DNA from 4 places in the Bacillus sp. NP247 genome. Region 1 is predicted to be linked to each of the others. Evidence: a T-box and tRNA genes for the amino acid it is inferred to sense, from the RefSeq annotation. Region 1 holds a T-box; the other regions hold tRNA genes.

Region 1 (3,755 bases):
TATAAAACTCCGTATTTTTCTCTTGATTTACCGCCATTAATTTTTCAGATTGAAAGTTTCTTATCCAATGCTCTGCACGATTACTTATCGCTACCATTTCAGGTAATCCATAGCTCCTATCTATTTTCTCTAATATATCTTGTAAAATAGATGAATCAAAATTTAATAACGGTAAAGTTCCTGCTACTTGATTAAATTTTGGATACTCTTTAAATCGGCTATCAAGTCTAGAAAGTTTAATTGCATCAAATAAATCTTCATTTTTGAGCGTTTTATTTTCATAACTGTCCGTCAGTCGTTCATACTCTGTATAATTTCGAATCACATCTTCATCAAGGCCGATATGAAAAGCTGCGCCCGGCTTATATTTTACAAACATAAAAAGAATTACTTCTGGTAAATACACTTTTAATAAGTCGCTAGGTGTAATACTATTCCCTAAAGAACTGGACATTTTTTCATGATGCCCTTTAATTCCAATGAAATCATATGCAATGTAATGAGGAGCTTCATAATTGAATATTTTCCTTGCAATTTCTTTTGATACATTATAACTACCCGTTTCCGATGAATGATCTCTTCCGCCCGGTTCGAAAATAACATCTTCTATCATCCATCTCATCGGCCAATCGATTTTCCAATTCAGTTTCATTTTATTTGTATTTAATACCGATAATTCATTTTGATTTCCACATTCACAGTCATACCGAACTGTTTTTAATGTTTCATCAAAATGTGTAATAGTTGTTGCATCTTTCTCGCACCTCTCACAATATAACGTAACTGGATAAAAGTTTTCTCTATCTTCTTCTCGGTATACTCCTGTTTTAAAATCCATTAAAATATCATATATTTCTTTCCTTTTATACAAAGCCTCTAATATGTTTCCGTTATACCTTCCGTTTCTATATTCAGCATGTTGATAAATGAATTCTACTTCAATTCCAAATGCTTGGAGCGATTTTTCAAACTCTTTTTCAAAATGCTCTGCATACGAGTCATGACATCCATACGGATCTGGAATATCAGAGTATGGCATACCAAGATACCTTGCAAAAGATGGATCAATATTTTGGGGAACTTTTCTAAACCTGTCATAATCATCCCATGAAAAGATAAAACGAGTCTTCTCCCCTAAATCTTGAAGTGCCTTTACAACGAAATAAGTCGTTACTATTTCACGGAAGTTTCCAATATGAACAGAACCAGATGGACTAATTCCAGATGCACAAACAAAAGTTTCTTTATTTGGATGTTTTCTAATTAATTCATGTGCTACTTCATACGCCCAATGCATATGCCACTCACCTCAATTGTATTTTTTATTTTCGCATTTTCAGTTTTTATAAAACAAAAAAACTCCCACCCCCAAGATTTTTCATCTTGAGGACGAGAGTTATTAGCTTCGCGGTACCACCTCAGTTTGTTAATACGTCACCATATTAACCTTTTCAGGTACGGCAAAATATGCTTATACCCTATCTCTATAACGGGAGAACCCGTCGCACCATCCCTAAATAAATTAGTTCCTTGCGCAGCTCCAAGTCTTTTTTCATTAAGATGTATACCGCTCTTTCTCAGCTACCAGAGCTCTCTGTACGTATTCTTTCTTAACTACTCTTCTCTTCAACGCCAAATTATATATTAGTTTTTTACATATGATAATTTATAACGTATATATTGTCAAATTTTTCTGAACCCATGTTAATCAAACATTTTTTTTACTATCTAAAAAAATGTTTGATTGCTTCTAATTGTATCTTGTGACTGCACTCATCACAACAATATTTCCCCTCCGGATTTCTCTTGAATTCCCTATATTTCCCTCCCCATGGCTATACGCTATTTTCGAATTACTTGATAAGGCCCTCTTTTCTTACACTGGAAATTTTAATTTCATTTCAGTGAAAGGTTTACCTCTCTTCTTATCGAACTTTATATATAGCTTTAATGAATAGAGGTGAAACATATTGCTCAGAAATATAGAATTAGTCGTTGATGCTAAGGCGAATTTAGGGGAAGGTCCTTGCTGGGATGAGAAGAAACAATTATTATACTGGGTTGATATTATCGAGAAAAAATTATGGCTTTATAATCCTGTTAAAAAAACAAACCGAGCGATCACTCTCGACCAACAAATCGGTTGTGTTGTTCCATATACGAACGATGAAGTTTTAGTAGCAATGGAACAAGGCTTTTATTCTCTTAATCTTGACACAAAAATACTTTCACATATTTATGACCCTGAACCAGATTTATTAGAAAACCGCTTTAATGATGGAAAATGCGATCCAGCTGGCCGCTTTTGGGCGGGCACTACAGACTTATACGGTATTAATGCTGCCGGTTCCTTGTATTGTTTAAACAATAACTTCATCAACGTTGATAAAAAAGTTGCACATGTAAATACGTCAAATGGTATAGCTTGGTCCCCTGATCATACATTTCTTTATTTCATTGATACACCTACTAAGAAAGTTGTTCGTTTTGATTATGACATACATACTGGAGAAATTCGTAATCCCTGTGATGTTATCATTTTCCCTGAAAATGATTGTCTACCCGATGGTATGACAATTGATGAAGAAGGCTGTTTATGGATTGCTCATTGGGGAGGTTCGAAGGTTACTAAATGGAATCCCTTGACTGGAGAACGAATTTTAAGTATTCCGATTCCTGCGTTATATGTAACGTCGTGTACATTTGGAGGGCCAAATTTAACCGATTTATATATAACAACAGCCAGAACAAGAATGACGGATGAGGAATTAAAACAGTACCCACATGCTGGTGGTATATTTCGAATTCAAACGAACGTTAAAGGTTGTCCAACATATTCATTTCGCTATGAAAATATAGGAGCTGAAACACAATGAACCGAATTAAATACATAAGAGAAGAAGAGAAAAAGTATCACGACCTTTGCTATGATCAATATAAATTATTCGAAGCGGGGTCTTGGCTTTATAAGCCTGTCAAAACAGTTATGGATATGATGGTTTTTTTTGAAGGACAGAACAATTTACAAGTACTGGATCTCGGTTGTGGTGTAGGCAGAAACAGTATTCCGATTGCACAAAAAATAATGAATAGTGGCGGTACTGTTACTTGTGTTGATCTACTTGATTCAGCTTTAACGAAGTTACAAATTTACAGCAAAGAACATGGTGTATTTGAATACATAAAAGCGGAACAATCAGCAATTGAAGACTACTATATTCCCTTTAATACTTATAACTACATCGTTGCAGTATCAAGTTTAGAACATGTGAAATCAGAAGAAGACTTTAAGAAAGTGCTTCACTCTATGAAATATGGGACAAAGAGTGGCGGTATCAACTGTTTAATAGTCAACTCTAGCATTCAAGAAATTGACTTGGAAACGAATCAAGAATTAGATGCTTTAATTGAAAATAACCTTTCTAAAGAAGAAATGATACGTACACTAAAAAGTGTTTATACTGAATGGCAAGAAATAAAAGTTGAAATAAAAAATTTAGCCTATAATATTGTACGCAATGGAAAACACATTAATTTAAAAACTAATGCGATTACTTATGTCGCTCAAAAATTGTAGTATATAGAGTGGTGACAATTTTCATTTTTTATAGCCACCACTCTTATCTTTATGTAAATATCATTCCATTGTAATTACAATTTTCCCTCTAGTATGCTGACTTTCACTCAAAATATGAGCTTCTCTAACTCCTTTTTCATTAAATGGTACAACCTTACTAATGATTGGTTTGATTTTT
Region 2 (3,755 bases), 2.4 Mb from region 1:
TTGAATAGTAAGAAGAGAGAGCAGATGAAACTGCTCTTTTTTTTATGAACTGGAAAGTTTAATTGATTATGAGCTTTGATGTATTTTACTATAATAAAACCAGCATTCATTTAGTAACTTGATTTGATACCGGTTTTTTTCGAAATATGCACGTTGCATTTGTTTCTTTAGCCACGTGGGCATAGGAATCCCTCCTTGTTTAATCCTGCTCTCAAGAAAGTAGCTCCTTTTAGTTAAGGTAACTTTGATGAGAGGTTGGTGAGTGGATTTCTAGCAATGCTGCATTTTTAGAAATCACGCTTCTTGAATGAGGATGGGTATATGTACTATTTACTATATGTATAAGAAGGGAGAAAAGTGTAAAAATATTTTTTAGTTTAGGAGGAATGAGAATGGATGAGCAAGAAATTCAAAGGTTAGTGGAAGAGGTATCGTTACAATGCTTTGGAATGCCGTTTTTACATAAAGCGATGTTTAATAGTAGGTTACGTACAACTGGTGGGCGCTATCTATTGAAGAATCATAATATAGAATTGAACTATCGATATTACGAAATGTACGGTAAAGAAGAGTTAGTCGGGATTGTTAAACATGAACTTTGTCATTATCACTTACATATCACAGGAAAAGGGTATAAGCACCGAGATAGAGATTTTCGTGAGTTATTAGAGAAAGTAGGTGCACCACGTTTTTGTAAACGAATGATTAGTGAGGAGGAAACAAAAGTTTATACGTATGAATGTATGGGTTGTTCGTTTCAATATGTAAGAAGACGTCAAATAAATACACAAAGATATGTATGTGGAAAGTGCAAAGGACAACTAAAACTGGTAGTGAAAACATCTTGACAGTGAAAACGCAATCCAGTATATTATAAACATGTCCCGTTTGCGCAAGACGTTGTGAAAAAACTTCTTGACTTACGATGACAATTTTTATAAGATACAAATTGTCTTCATTATTCCGCAGTAGCTCAGTGGTAGAGCTATCGGCTGTTAACCGATCGGTCGTAGGTTCGAGTCCTACCTGCGGAGCCATATACAGAGAAGTACCCAAGTGGCTCAAGGGGCTCCCCTGCTAAGGGAGTAGATCGCTAACGCGGTGCGAGGGTTCGAATCCCTTCTTCTCTGCCATATATATTGGCCCGTTGGTCAAGTGGTTAAGACACCGCCCTTTCACGGCGGTAACACGGGTTCGAATCCCGTACGGGTCACCACTTCGGAGGATTAGCTCAGCTGGGAGAGCACCTGCCTTACAAGCAGGGGGTCGGCGGTTCGATCCCGTCATCCTCCACCATATAAATTATATAAATAATATTATCGCGGGGTGGAGCAGTACGGTAGCTCGTCGGGCTCATAACCCGAAGGTCGCAGGTTCAAATCCTGTCCCCGCAACCAAATGGTCCCGTGGTGTAGTGGTTAACATGCCTGCCTGTCACGCAGGAGATCGCCGGTTCGACCCCGGTCGGGACCGCCATTTTAACTTCTGCTATAGGGCAGTTGTTTTTTATTGGACATTATGGTACAATAACATTTGTCTTTGAAAAGAAGATAACTATTTCGATGGGCTATAGCCAAGCGGTAAGGCAACGGACTTTGACTCCGTCATGCGCTGGTTCGAATCCAGCTAGCCCAGCCATTTACGAGCCATTAGCTCAGTTGGTAGAGCATCTGACTTTTAATCAGAGGGTCGAAGGTTCGAATCCTTCATGGCTCACTTTTGTTTTTTTCGCGCGGTCGTGGCGGAACGGCAGACGCGCTAGGTTGAGGGCCTAGTGGGGGAAACCCCGTGGAGGTTCAAGTCCTCTCGGCCGCATCAAAAAATCTTTTAAAAAAGTACTTGCATTTGAAAATGTAGTATGATAAGATAATTGAGTCGCTAAAATACAACGACGAAAAAACATCATGAATAAGCGCCCGTAGCTCAATTGGATAGAGCGTTTGACTACGGATCAAGAGGTTAGGGGTTCGACTCCTCTCGGGCGCGCCATAACGGGAAGTGGCTCAGCTTGGTAGAGCACCTGGTTTGGGACCAGGGGGTCGCAGGTTCAAATCCTGTCTTCCCGACCACGCGGGTGTAGTTTAGTGGTAAAACAAGAGCCTTCCAAGCTCTGGTCGAGAGTTCGATTCTCTTCACCCGCTTTTAGTTCTTTGAAAACTGAACGAAACAAACAACGTGAACGTCAATTTTTATTTTTAGATGCTAGACAAACTAACTTTATTGGAGAGTTTGATCCTGGCTCAGGATGAACGCTGGCGGCGTGCCTAATACATGCAAGTCGAGCGAATGGATTAAGAGCTTGCTCTTATGAAGTTAGCGGCGGACGGGTGAGTAACACGTGGGTAACCTGCCCATAAGACTGGGATAACTCCGGGAAACCGGGGCTAATACCGGATAATATTTTGAACTGCATGGTTCGAAATTGAAAGGCGGCTTCGGCTGTCACTTATGGATGGACCCGCGTCGCATTAGCTAGTTGGTGAGGTAACGGCTCACCAAGGCAACGATGCGTAGCCGACCTGAGAGGGTGATCGGCCACACTGGGACTGAGACACGGCCCAGACTCCTACGGGAGGCAGCAGTAGGGAATCTTCCGCAATGGACGAAAGTCTGACGGAGCAACGCCGCGTGAGTGATGAAGGCTTTCGGGTCGTAAAACTCTGTTGTTAGGGAAGAACAAGTGCTAGTTGAATAAGCTGGCACCTTGACGGTACCTAACCAGAAAGCCACGGCTAACTACGTGCCAGCAGCCGCGGTAATACGTAGGTGGCAAGCGTTATCCGGAATTATTGGGCGTAAAGCGCGCGCAGGTGGTTTCTTAAGTCTGATGTGAAAGCCCACGGCTCAACCGTGGAGGGTCATTGGAAACTGGGAGACTTGAGTGCAGAAGAGGAAAGTGGAATTCCATGTGTAGCGGTGAAATGCGTAGAGATATGGAGGAACACCAGTGGCGAAGGCGACTTTCTGGTCTGTAACTGACACTGAGGCGCGAAAGCGTGGGGAGCAAACAGGATTAGATACCCTGGTAGTCCACGCCGTAAACGATGAGTGCTAAGTGTTAGAGGGTTTCCGCCCTTTAGTGCTGAAGTTAACGCATTAAGCACTCCGCCTGGGGAGTACGGCCGCAAGGCTGAAACTCAAAGGAATTGACGGGGGCCCGCACAAGCGGTGGAGCATGTGGTTTAATTCGAAGCAACGCGAAGAACCTTACCAGGTCTTGACATCCTCTGAAAACTCTAGAGATAGAGCTTCTCCTTCGGGAGCAGAGTGACAGGTGGTGCATGGTTGTCGTCAGCTCGTGTCGTGAGATGTTGGGTTAAGTCCCGCAACGAGCGCAACCCTTGATCTTAGTTGCCATCATTAAGTTGGGCACTCTAAGGTGACTGCCGGTGACAAACCGGAGGAAGGTGGGGATGACGTCAAATCATCATGCCCCTTATGACCTGGGCTACACACGTGCTACAATGGACGGTACAAAGAGCTGCAAGACCGCGAGGTGGAGCTAATCTCATAAAACCGTTCTCAGTTCGGATTGTAGGCTGCAACTCGCCTACATGAAGCTGGAATCGCTAGTAATCGCGGATCAGCATGCCGCGGTGAATACGTTCCCGGGCCTTGTACACACCGCCCGTCACACCACGAGAGTTTGTAACACCCGAAGTCGGTGGGGTAACCTTTATGGAGCCAGCCGCCTAAGGTGGGACAGATGATTGGGGTGAAGTCGTAACAAGGTAGCCGTATCGGAAGGTGCGGCT
Region 3 (3,755 bases), 2.1 Mb from region 1:
AGAGTAGGACGTTGCCAGGCAATTCGGAGGATTAGCTCAGCTGGGAGAGCACCTGCCTTACAAGCAGGGGGTCGGCGGTTCGATCCCGTCATCCTCCACCATTTAGCCGACTTAGCTCAATTGGTAGAGCAACTGACTTGTAATCAGTAGGTTGGGGGTTCAAGTCCTCTAGTCGGCACCAGAAAATCATGGCGGTTGTGGCGAAGTGGTTAACGCACCGGATTGTGGCTCCGGCATTCGTGGGTTCAATTCCCATCAGTCGCCCCATTTTTTCTTTTAAAATTATAATATGCGGGTGTGGCGGAATTGGCAGACGCACTAGACTTAGGATCTAGCGCCTTTGGCGTGGGGGTTCGACTCCCTTCACCCGCACTTTTAATAAAATAACTCATACATGTCTTGCGGAAGTAGTTCAGTGGTAGAATACAACCTTGCCAAGGTTGGGGTCGCGGGTTCGAATCCCGTCTTCCGCTCCAATTTTCAATATGACATGCCGGGGTGGCGGAACAGGCAGACGCACAGGACTTAAAATCCTGCGGTGGGTGACCACCGTGCGGGTTCGACCCCCGCCCTCGGCACCATATGCGCCCGTAGCTCAATTGGATAGAGCGTTTGACTACGGATCAAGAGGTTAGGGGTTCGACTCCTCTCGGGCGCGTTTTTTATTAACGGGAAGTGGCTCAGCTTGGTAGAGCACCTGGTTTGGGACCAGGGGGTCGCAGGTTCAAATCCTGTCTTCCCGATATTTTCAAAATATGGGGCCTTAGCTCAGCTGGGAGAGCGCCTGCCTTGCACGCAGGAGGTCAGCGGTTCGATCCCGCTAGGCTCCACTTATTTGAATATAACTTATGGCGGTGTAGCTCAGCTGGCTAGAGCGTACGGTTCATACCCGTGAGGTCGGGGGTTCGATCCCCTCCGCCGCTACCATAAAGGACCTTTAGCTCAGCTGGTTAGAGCAGACGGCTCATAACCGTCCGGTCGTAGGTTCGAGTCCTACAAGGTCCACCACTCAAAGTTCATATCTCGGAGGTATACCCAAGTTCGGCTGAAGGGATCGGTCTTGAAAACCGACAGGCGGCGAGAGTCGCGCGGGGGTTCGAATCCCTCTACCTCCTCCATTTTTCTAAATTAAATATTATATCATCGCGGGGTGGAGCAGTACGGTAGCTCGTCGGGCTCATAACCCGAAGGTCGCAGGTTCAAATCCTGTCCCCGCAACCAAATGGTCCCGTGGTGTAGTGGTTAACATGCCTGCCTGTCACGCAGGAGATCGCCGGTTCGACCCCGGTCGGGACCGCCATTTTTTTACATAAAGGCTCGGTAGCTCAGTCGGTAGAGCAGAGGACTGAAAATCCTCGTGTCGGCGGTTCGATTCCGTCCCGAGCCACCATTTTGAAATCGCAAGCCGGCTTAGCTCAATTGGTAGAGCAACTGACTTGTAATCAGTAGGTTGGGGGTTCAAGTCCTCTAGCCGGCACCACTTTCAAAATGAGCCATTAGCTCAGTTGGTAGAGCATCTGACTTTTAATCAGAGGGTCGAAGGTTCGAATCCTTCATGGCTCACCATTTTTAATTTAATGCGGGTGTAGTTTAGTGGTAAAACAAGAGCCTTCCAAGCTCTGGTCGAGAGTTCGATTCTCTTCACCCGCTTTTTATGGGCCTATAGCTCAGCTGGTTAGAGCGCACGCCTGATAAGCGTGAGGTCGATGGTTCGAGTCCATTTAGGCCCACCATAATTATTCCGCAGTAGCTCAGTGGTAGAGCTATCGGCTGTTAACCGATCGGTCGTAGGTTCGAGTCCTACCTGCGGAGCCATATTATAGAGAAGTACCCAAGTGGCTCAAGGGGCTCCCCTGCTAAGGGAGTAGATCGCGAACGCGGTGCGAGGGTTCGAATCCCTTCTTCTCTGCCAGATTTTGGCCCGTTGGTCAAGTGGTTAAGACACCGCCCTTTCACGGCGGTAACACGGGTTCGAATCCCGTACGGGTCATACTAAAAGAGATAGCATAATCTGCTATCTCTTTTTTGTTGTGTAAAAGTGGACTTTGGATAGGCTGCTTTTTTTTATAGATTTTTGTATACTTTTTTCTATTTGAACCGTCTAACTAATAGAAAGGAGAGAGCGATGGAGTATGAAAAGGTCATTATGGAAATATCAAAAAGTATTTATAGATATTTGCTTAAAATTGGAGTAACACCAGCAGAAGCAGAGGATATCGTTCAAGATACGATACAAAAAAGTTATATTAATTTAAATAGGATTACCTCTTCTTATACATAAGAAGAGGTAATCCTATTTTTTGAATATGTTTTAACTCTCTGCTGAATGCCCATCCGGTTTCATAACAGCATGACTATATGCGGAGTGGAGAGTTTTGTATCCTAAAAGTGCAATAGTTAAGGCAAGGCCTCCTGCAATAATAGCCACACTAAATCCTGCGCGAGCTTCAAAGGTATCAATAACTAAACCAGCTACCGCTGATCCTAGAGAGACTCCAATACCAAGTCCTGTAATTGCCCAGGTCATTCCTTCGGTTATTTTTGATTCAGGTACGATTTTTTCCACCAGTCCCATAGTAATAATCATAGTAGGGGCAACAGATAAGCCTGCAAAGAAAACAATAACTACTAGCCAAGCAATAGTGTTTACGAAAACTAGTGGCAGCATTGTTACCATTGATAGTGTGACTGCTATTAAAAATTGATTATATGGTGGAGTACTGAGTTTAAGAGTACCGAAAATAAGACCTGCCAGGCATGAACCGATTGCATAGACGGAAAGCACAAAGCTAGCAGCTACTGTGTTTCCTTGATGCTCAGCAAAAGCCACACTAACTACATCTATTGTGCCAAATATAGTACCTATAGCGATGAGTGTGAATACAAGCACCCGTAATGTACCAATTTTAAATACTGTCCCTTTGTTTGTAATGTCGTGGGGATGTACATGTGGTTCTGTGCTTTTTTGCATGGTGAATAGGCATACCCCGATTGTAAGAAAAACACATGATAAAAGTGGTCCTGCTTCTGGGAAGAACATAACACTTAAACTGACGGATAATACAGGACCAATGATGAAGCAAATTTCATCGACGACCGATTCGAAGGAAAATGCTGTATGCAATTTATGAGATCCACGGTATAGTTTAGTCCAACGTGCACGTACCATGGCCGACATGTTTGGCATACAACCCGCACATAAGGCGGATAGAAATAGCGTCCAATAAGGAGCCTCATATTTCGTACATAGAAGTAAGAGAATCGTAAAGAAAACACTGATACCTGTAGTCGGAAGAAGTATACGAGATTGCCCTAATTGATCAGCCATACGAGAAATATGAGGAGCTAGTAAAGCTGATGATAATGTGAAGGTGGCTGCAACGGCTCCGGCAAGCCAATAGTCACCACGTAACTGAGATAACATTGTAACAATGCCAATCCCCATCATTGATATGGGCATCCGAGCTATAAAGCCTGCTAATGAGAATCCTTTTGTACCAGAAGCACTGAAAATCTCACGGTAGGAATTAAACATAATAATCACCAAAGTATTTGACGTTTACATATACATTCTTCATTCTTGTAACTCCTCCTCTGTGTCGTTAATACCTTCTATAAAAAGGGACAGTGAGTCAATTTAGGGTATAAGTAAGAAGTTATATTATCTTGTAAGCTAGAAAAAATTGACATACGCACCGTATGCCAATATCATATTAACATACGGTGCGTATGTCAATTGAAATGTTTTATCTCTG
Region 4 (3,755 bases), 1.9 Mb from region 1:
TACCAATGGTATCAGTGGTAGGGGAGCGTTCTAAGTGCAGTGAAGTCAGACCGGAAGGACTGGTGGAGCGCTTAGAAGTGAGAATGCCGGTATGAGTAGCGAAAGACGGGTGAGAATCCCGTCCACCGAATGCCTAAGGTTTCCTGAGGAAGGCTCGTCCGCTCAGGGTTAGTCAGGACCTAAGCCGAGGCCGACAGGCGTAGGCGATGGACAACAGGTTGATATTCCTGTACCACCTCTTTATCGTTTGAGCAATGGAGGGACGCAGAAGGATAGAAGAAGCGTGCGATTGGTTGTGCACGTCCAAGCAGTTAGGCTGATAAGTAGGCAAATCCGCTTATCGTGAAGGCTGAGCTGTGATGGGGAAGCTCCTTATGGAGCGAAGTCTTTGATTCCCCGCTGCCAAGAAAAGCTTCTAGCGAGATAAAAGGTGCCTGTACCGCAAACCGACACAGGTAGGCGAGGAGAGAATCCTAAGGTGTGCGAGAGAACTCTGGTTAAGGAACTCGGCAAAATGACCCCGTAACTTCGGGAGAAGGGGTGCTTTCTTAACGGAAAGCCGCAGTGAATAGGCCCAAGCGACTGTTTAGCAAAAACACAGGTCTCTGCGAAGCCGTAAGGCGAAGTATAGGGGCTGACACCTGCCCGGTGCTGGAAGGTTAAGGAGAGGGGTTAGCGTAAGCGAAGCTCTGAACTGAAGCCCCAGTAAACGGCGGCCGTAACTATAACGGTCCTAAGGTAGCGAAATTCCTTGTCGGGTAAGTTCCGACCCGCACGAAAGGTGTAACGATTTGGGCACTGTCTCAACCAGAGACTCGGTGAAATTATAGTACCTGTGAAGATGCAGGTTACCCGCGACAGGACGGAAAGACCCCGTGGAGCTTTACTGTAGCCTGATATTGAATTTTGGTACAGTTTGTACAGGATAGGCGGGAGCCATTGAAACCGGAGCGCTAGCTTCGGTGGAGGCGCTGGTGGGATACCGCCCTGACTGTATTGAAATTCTAACCTACGGGTCTTATCGACCCGGGAGACAGTGTCAGGTGGGCAGTTTGACTGGGGCGGTCGCCTCCTAAAGTGTAACGGAGGCGCCCAAAGGTTCCCTCAGAATGGTTGGAAATCATTCGTAGAGTGCAAAGGCATAAGGGAGCTTGACTGCGAGACCTACAAGTCGAGCAGGGACGAAAGTCGGGCTTAGTGATCCGGTGGTTCCGCATGGAAGGGCCATCGCTCAACGGATAAAAGCTACCCCGGGGATAACAGGCTTATCTCCCCCAAGAGTCCACATCGACGGGGAGGTTTGGCACCTCGATGTCGGCTCATCGCATCCTGGGGCTGTAGTCGGTCCCAAGGGTTGGGCTGTTCGCCCATTAAAGCGGTACGCGAGCTGGGTTCAGAACGTCGTGAGACAGTTCGGTCCCTATCCGTCGTGGGCGTAGGAAATTTGAGAGGAGCTGTCCTTAGTACGAGAGGACCGGGATGGACGCACCGCTGGTGTACCAGTTGTTCTGCCAAGGGCATAGCTGGGTAGCTATGTGCGGAAGGGATAAGTGCTGAAAGCATCTAAGCATGAAGCCCCCCTCAAGATGAGATTTCCCATAGCGTAAGCTAGTAAGATCCCTGAAAGATGATCAGGTTGATAGGTTCGAGGTGGAAGCATGGTGACATGTGGAGCTGACGAATACTAATAGATCGAGGACTTAACCATATAATATGAAGCAATGTTATCTAGTTTTGAAAGAATATAAAAAACTTATTGACCTTTAAAAGTGAATGAGTTACAATCATTCTTGTCTTAAATGAATATAGTCTGGTAATGATGGCAGAGAGGCCACACCCGTTCCCATACCGAACACGGAAGTTAAGCTCTCTAGCGCCGATGGTAGTTGGGACCTTGTCCCTGTGAGAGTAGGACGTTGCCAGGCAAAATGGAGGATTAGCTCAGCTGGGAGAGCACCTGCCTTACAAGCAGGGGGTCGGCGGTTCGATCCCGTCATCCTCCACCATATATGTCGGAGGGGTAGCGAAGTGGCTAAACGCGGCGGACTGTAAATCCGCTCCTTCGGGTTCGGCAGTTCGAATCTGCCCCCCTCCACCATTTCTTAATTATTGGGCTATAGCCAAGCGGTAAGGCAACGGACTTTGACTCCGTCATGCGCTGGTTCGAATCCAGCTAGCCCAGCCATTAAGAGCCATTAGCTCAGTTGGTAGAGCATCTGACTTTTAATCAGAGGGTCGAAGGTTCGAATCCTTCATGGCTCACCATTTTCAATAAAATATGCGGGTGTGGCGGAATTGGCAGACGCACTAGACTTAGGATCTAGCGCCTTTGGCGTGGGGGTTCGACTCCCTTCACCCGCACTTTTAAAAAAATATATCATACATGTCTTGCGGAAGTAGTTCAGTGGTAGAATACAACCTTGCCAAGGTTGGGGTCGCGGGTTCGAATCCCGTCTTCCGCTCCAATTTTCAGTATGATATGCCGGGGTGGCGGAACAGGCAGACGCACAGGACTTAAAATCCTGCGGTGGGTGACCACCGTGCGGGTTCGACCCCCGCCCTCGGCACCATATGCGCCCGTAGCTCAATTGGATAGAGCGTTTGACTACGGATCAAGAGGTTAGGGGTTCGACTCCTCTCGGGCGCGCTTTTATTAACGGGAAGTGGCTCAGCTTGGTAGAGCACCTGGTTTGGGACCAGGGGGTCGCAGGTTCAAATCCTGTCTTCCCGATTTTCCCAAAAACATGGGGCCTTAGCTCAGCTGGGAGAGCGCCTGCCTTGCACGCAGGAGGTCAGCGGTTCGATCCCGCTAGGCTCCACTTTATTTTTTATATGTCGGAGGTATACCCAAGTTCGGCTGAAGGGATCGGTCTTGAAAACCGACAGGCGGCGAGAGTCGCGCGGGGGTTCGAATCCCTCTACCTCCTCCATTTTTTTAAAAAGTGGTTTAGTACATATAAAAATGAATAAGATATTAATTTTTCCTTCATGGAGGTATACCCAAGTTCGGCTGAAGGGATCGGTCTTGAAAACCGACAGGCGGCGAGAGTCGCGCGGGGGTTCGAATCCCTCTACCTCCTCCATTTATTTTTAAAACATAATATCGTCGCGGGGTGGAGCAGTACGGTAGCTCGTCGGGCTCATAATCCGAAGGTCGCAGGTTCAAATCCTGTCCCCGCAACCAATGGTCCCGTGGTGTAGTGGTTAACATGCCTGCCTGTCACGCAGGAGATCGCCGGTTCGACCCCGGTCGGGACCGCCATTTTATGTTGGCTCGGTAGCTCAGTCGGTAGAGCAGAGGACTGAAAATCCTCGTGTCGGCGGTTCGATTCCGTCCCGAGCCACCATTTTTTTAAATTATGCCGGCTTAGCTCAATTGGTAGAGCAACTGACTTGTAATCAGTAGGTTGGGGGTTCAAGTCCTCTAGCCGGCATCATTTAGGGGCATAGTTTAAAGGTAGAACTGAGGTCTCCAAAACCTCCAGTGTGGGTTCGATTCCTACTGCCCCTGTAAAGTATATGGGCCTATAGCTCAGCTGGTTAGAGCGCACGCCTGATAAGCGTGAGGTCGATGGTTCGAGTCCATTTAGGCCCACCATATATATTCCGCAGTAGCTCAGTGGTAGAGCTATCGGCTGTTAACCGATCGGTCGTAGGTTCGAGTCCTACCTGCGGAGCCATGGCCCGTTGGTCAAGTGGTTAAGACACCGCCCTTTCACGGCGGTAACACGGGTTCGAATCCCGTACGGGTCATA

What was found. A T-box is a leader RNA that pairs with one kind of tRNA and senses whether it is charged. The one in region 1 lies ahead of lysS (lysine--tRNA ligase), so its partner is inferred to be a tRNA-Lys.
Region 2: it encodes a tRNA-Lys, which carries the amino acid that the T-box ahead of lysS (lysine--tRNA ligase) is inferred to sense. The anticodon was not compared.
Region 3: it encodes a tRNA-Lys, which carries the amino acid that the T-box ahead of lysS (lysine--tRNA ligase) is inferred to sense. The anticodon was not compared.
Region 4: it encodes a tRNA-Lys, which carries the amino acid that the T-box ahead of lysS (lysine--tRNA ligase) is inferred to sense. The anticodon was not compared.

Annotation. Positions count from the first base shown of each region.
Region 1 is NZ_CP076653.1:40,906-44,660, forward strand. It holds gene lysS (lysine--tRNA ligase) at 1-1,297, opposite strand, end outside; T-box leader at 1,383-1,639, opposite strand; partial or broken gene KPL75_RS00205 (DUF2197 domain-containing protein) at 1,725-1,823, opposite strand; gene KPL75_RS00210 (SMP-30/gluconolactonase/LRE family protein) at 1,971-2,876, shown strand; gene KPL75_RS00215 (class I SAM-dependent methyltransferase) at 2,873-3,577, shown strand; gene KPL75_RS00220 (NADP-dependent oxidoreductase) at 3,638-3,755, opposite strand, start outside.
Region 2 is NZ_CP076653.1:2,922,842-2,926,596, forward strand. It holds gene KPL75_RS15455 (Tex family protein) at 1-8, shown strand, start outside; gene cmpA (cortex morphogenetic protein CmpA) at 67-183, opposite strand; gene KPL75_RS15465 (SprT family protein) at 393-848, shown strand; tRNA gene KPL75_RS15470 (tRNA-Asn) at 963-1,037, shown strand; tRNA gene KPL75_RS15475 (tRNA-Ser) at 1,043-1,133, shown strand; tRNA gene KPL75_RS15480 (tRNA-Glu) at 1,142-1,216, shown strand; tRNA gene KPL75_RS15485 (tRNA-Val) at 1,221-1,296, shown strand; tRNA gene KPL75_RS15490 (tRNA-Met) at 1,321-1,397, shown strand; tRNA gene KPL75_RS15495 (tRNA-Asp) at 1,401-1,476, shown strand; tRNA gene KPL75_RS15500 (tRNA-Gln) at 1,564-1,638, shown strand; tRNA gene KPL75_RS15505 (tRNA-Lys) at 1,644-1,716, shown strand; tRNA gene KPL75_RS15510 (tRNA-Leu) at 1,733-1,815, shown strand; tRNA gene KPL75_RS15515 (tRNA-Arg) at 1,913-1,989, shown strand; tRNA gene KPL75_RS15520 (tRNA-Pro) at 1,993-2,069, shown strand; tRNA gene KPL75_RS15525 (tRNA-Gly) at 2,071-2,141, shown strand; rRNA gene KPL75_RS15530 (16S ribosomal RNA) at 2,218-3,755, shown strand, end outside.
Region 3 is NZ_CP076653.1:2,091,541-2,095,295, reverse strand. It holds rRNA gene rrf (5S ribosomal RNA) at 1-20, shown strand, start outside; tRNA gene KPL75_RS11140 (tRNA-Val) at 26-101, shown strand; tRNA gene KPL75_RS11135 (tRNA-Thr) at 106-181, shown strand; tRNA gene KPL75_RS11130 (tRNA-His) at 192-267, shown strand; tRNA gene KPL75_RS11125 (tRNA-Leu) at 292-372, shown strand; tRNA gene KPL75_RS11120 (tRNA-Gly) at 402-476, shown strand; tRNA gene KPL75_RS11115 (tRNA-Leu) at 493-581, shown strand; tRNA gene KPL75_RS11110 (tRNA-Arg) at 585-658, shown strand; tRNA gene KPL75_RS11105 (tRNA-Pro) at 670-743, shown strand; tRNA gene KPL75_RS11100 (tRNA-Ala) at 758-830, shown strand; tRNA gene KPL75_RS11095 (tRNA-Met) at 851-927, shown strand; tRNA gene KPL75_RS11090 (tRNA-Ile) at 932-1,008, shown strand; tRNA gene KPL75_RS11085 (tRNA-Ser) at 1,026-1,118, shown strand; tRNA gene KPL75_RS11080 (tRNA-Met) at 1,145-1,221, shown strand; tRNA gene KPL75_RS11075 (tRNA-Asp) at 1,225-1,300, shown strand; tRNA gene KPL75_RS11070 (tRNA-Phe) at 1,315-1,390, shown strand; tRNA gene KPL75_RS11065 (tRNA-Thr) at 1,405-1,480, shown strand; tRNA gene KPL75_RS11060 (tRNA-Lys) at 1,491-1,566, shown strand; tRNA gene KPL75_RS11055 (tRNA-Gly) at 1,580-1,650, shown strand; tRNA gene KPL75_RS11050 (tRNA-Ile) at 1,657-1,733, shown strand; tRNA gene KPL75_RS11045 (tRNA-Asn) at 1,741-1,815, shown strand; tRNA gene KPL75_RS11040 (tRNA-Ser) at 1,822-1,912, shown strand; tRNA gene KPL75_RS11035 (tRNA-Glu) at 1,919-1,990, shown strand; gene KPL75_RS11030 (hypothetical protein) at 2,126-2,281, shown strand; gene KPL75_RS11025 (MFS transporter) at 2,312-3,535, opposite strand.
Region 4 is NZ_CP076653.1:3,415,731-3,419,485, forward strand. It holds rRNA gene KPL75_RS17750 (23S ribosomal RNA) at 1-1,708, shown strand, start outside; rRNA gene rrf (5S ribosomal RNA) at 1,810-1,925, shown strand; tRNA gene KPL75_RS17760 (tRNA-Val) at 1,931-2,006, shown strand; tRNA gene KPL75_RS17765 (tRNA-Tyr) at 2,015-2,098, shown strand; tRNA gene KPL75_RS17770 (tRNA-Gln) at 2,111-2,185, shown strand; tRNA gene KPL75_RS17775 (tRNA-Lys) at 2,190-2,265, shown strand; tRNA gene KPL75_RS17780 (tRNA-Leu) at 2,281-2,361, shown strand; tRNA gene KPL75_RS17785 (tRNA-Gly) at 2,391-2,465, shown strand; tRNA gene KPL75_RS17790 (tRNA-Leu) at 2,482-2,570, shown strand; tRNA gene KPL75_RS17795 (tRNA-Arg) at 2,574-2,647, shown strand; tRNA gene KPL75_RS17800 (tRNA-Pro) at 2,658-2,731, shown strand; tRNA gene KPL75_RS17805 (tRNA-Ala) at 2,747-2,819, shown strand; tRNA gene KPL75_RS17810 (tRNA-Ser) at 2,838-2,930, shown strand; tRNA gene KPL75_RS17815 (tRNA-Ser) at 2,991-3,083, shown strand; tRNA gene KPL75_RS17820 (tRNA-Met) at 3,108-3,184, shown strand; tRNA gene KPL75_RS17825 (tRNA-Asp) at 3,187-3,262, shown strand; tRNA gene KPL75_RS17830 (tRNA-Phe) at 3,272-3,347, shown strand; tRNA gene KPL75_RS17835 (tRNA-Thr) at 3,362-3,434, shown strand; tRNA gene KPL75_RS17840 (tRNA-Trp) at 3,441-3,511, shown strand; tRNA gene KPL75_RS17845 (tRNA-Ile) at 3,522-3,598, shown strand; tRNA gene KPL75_RS17850 (tRNA-Asn) at 3,606-3,680, shown strand; tRNA gene KPL75_RS17855 (tRNA-Glu) at 3,682-3,753, shown strand.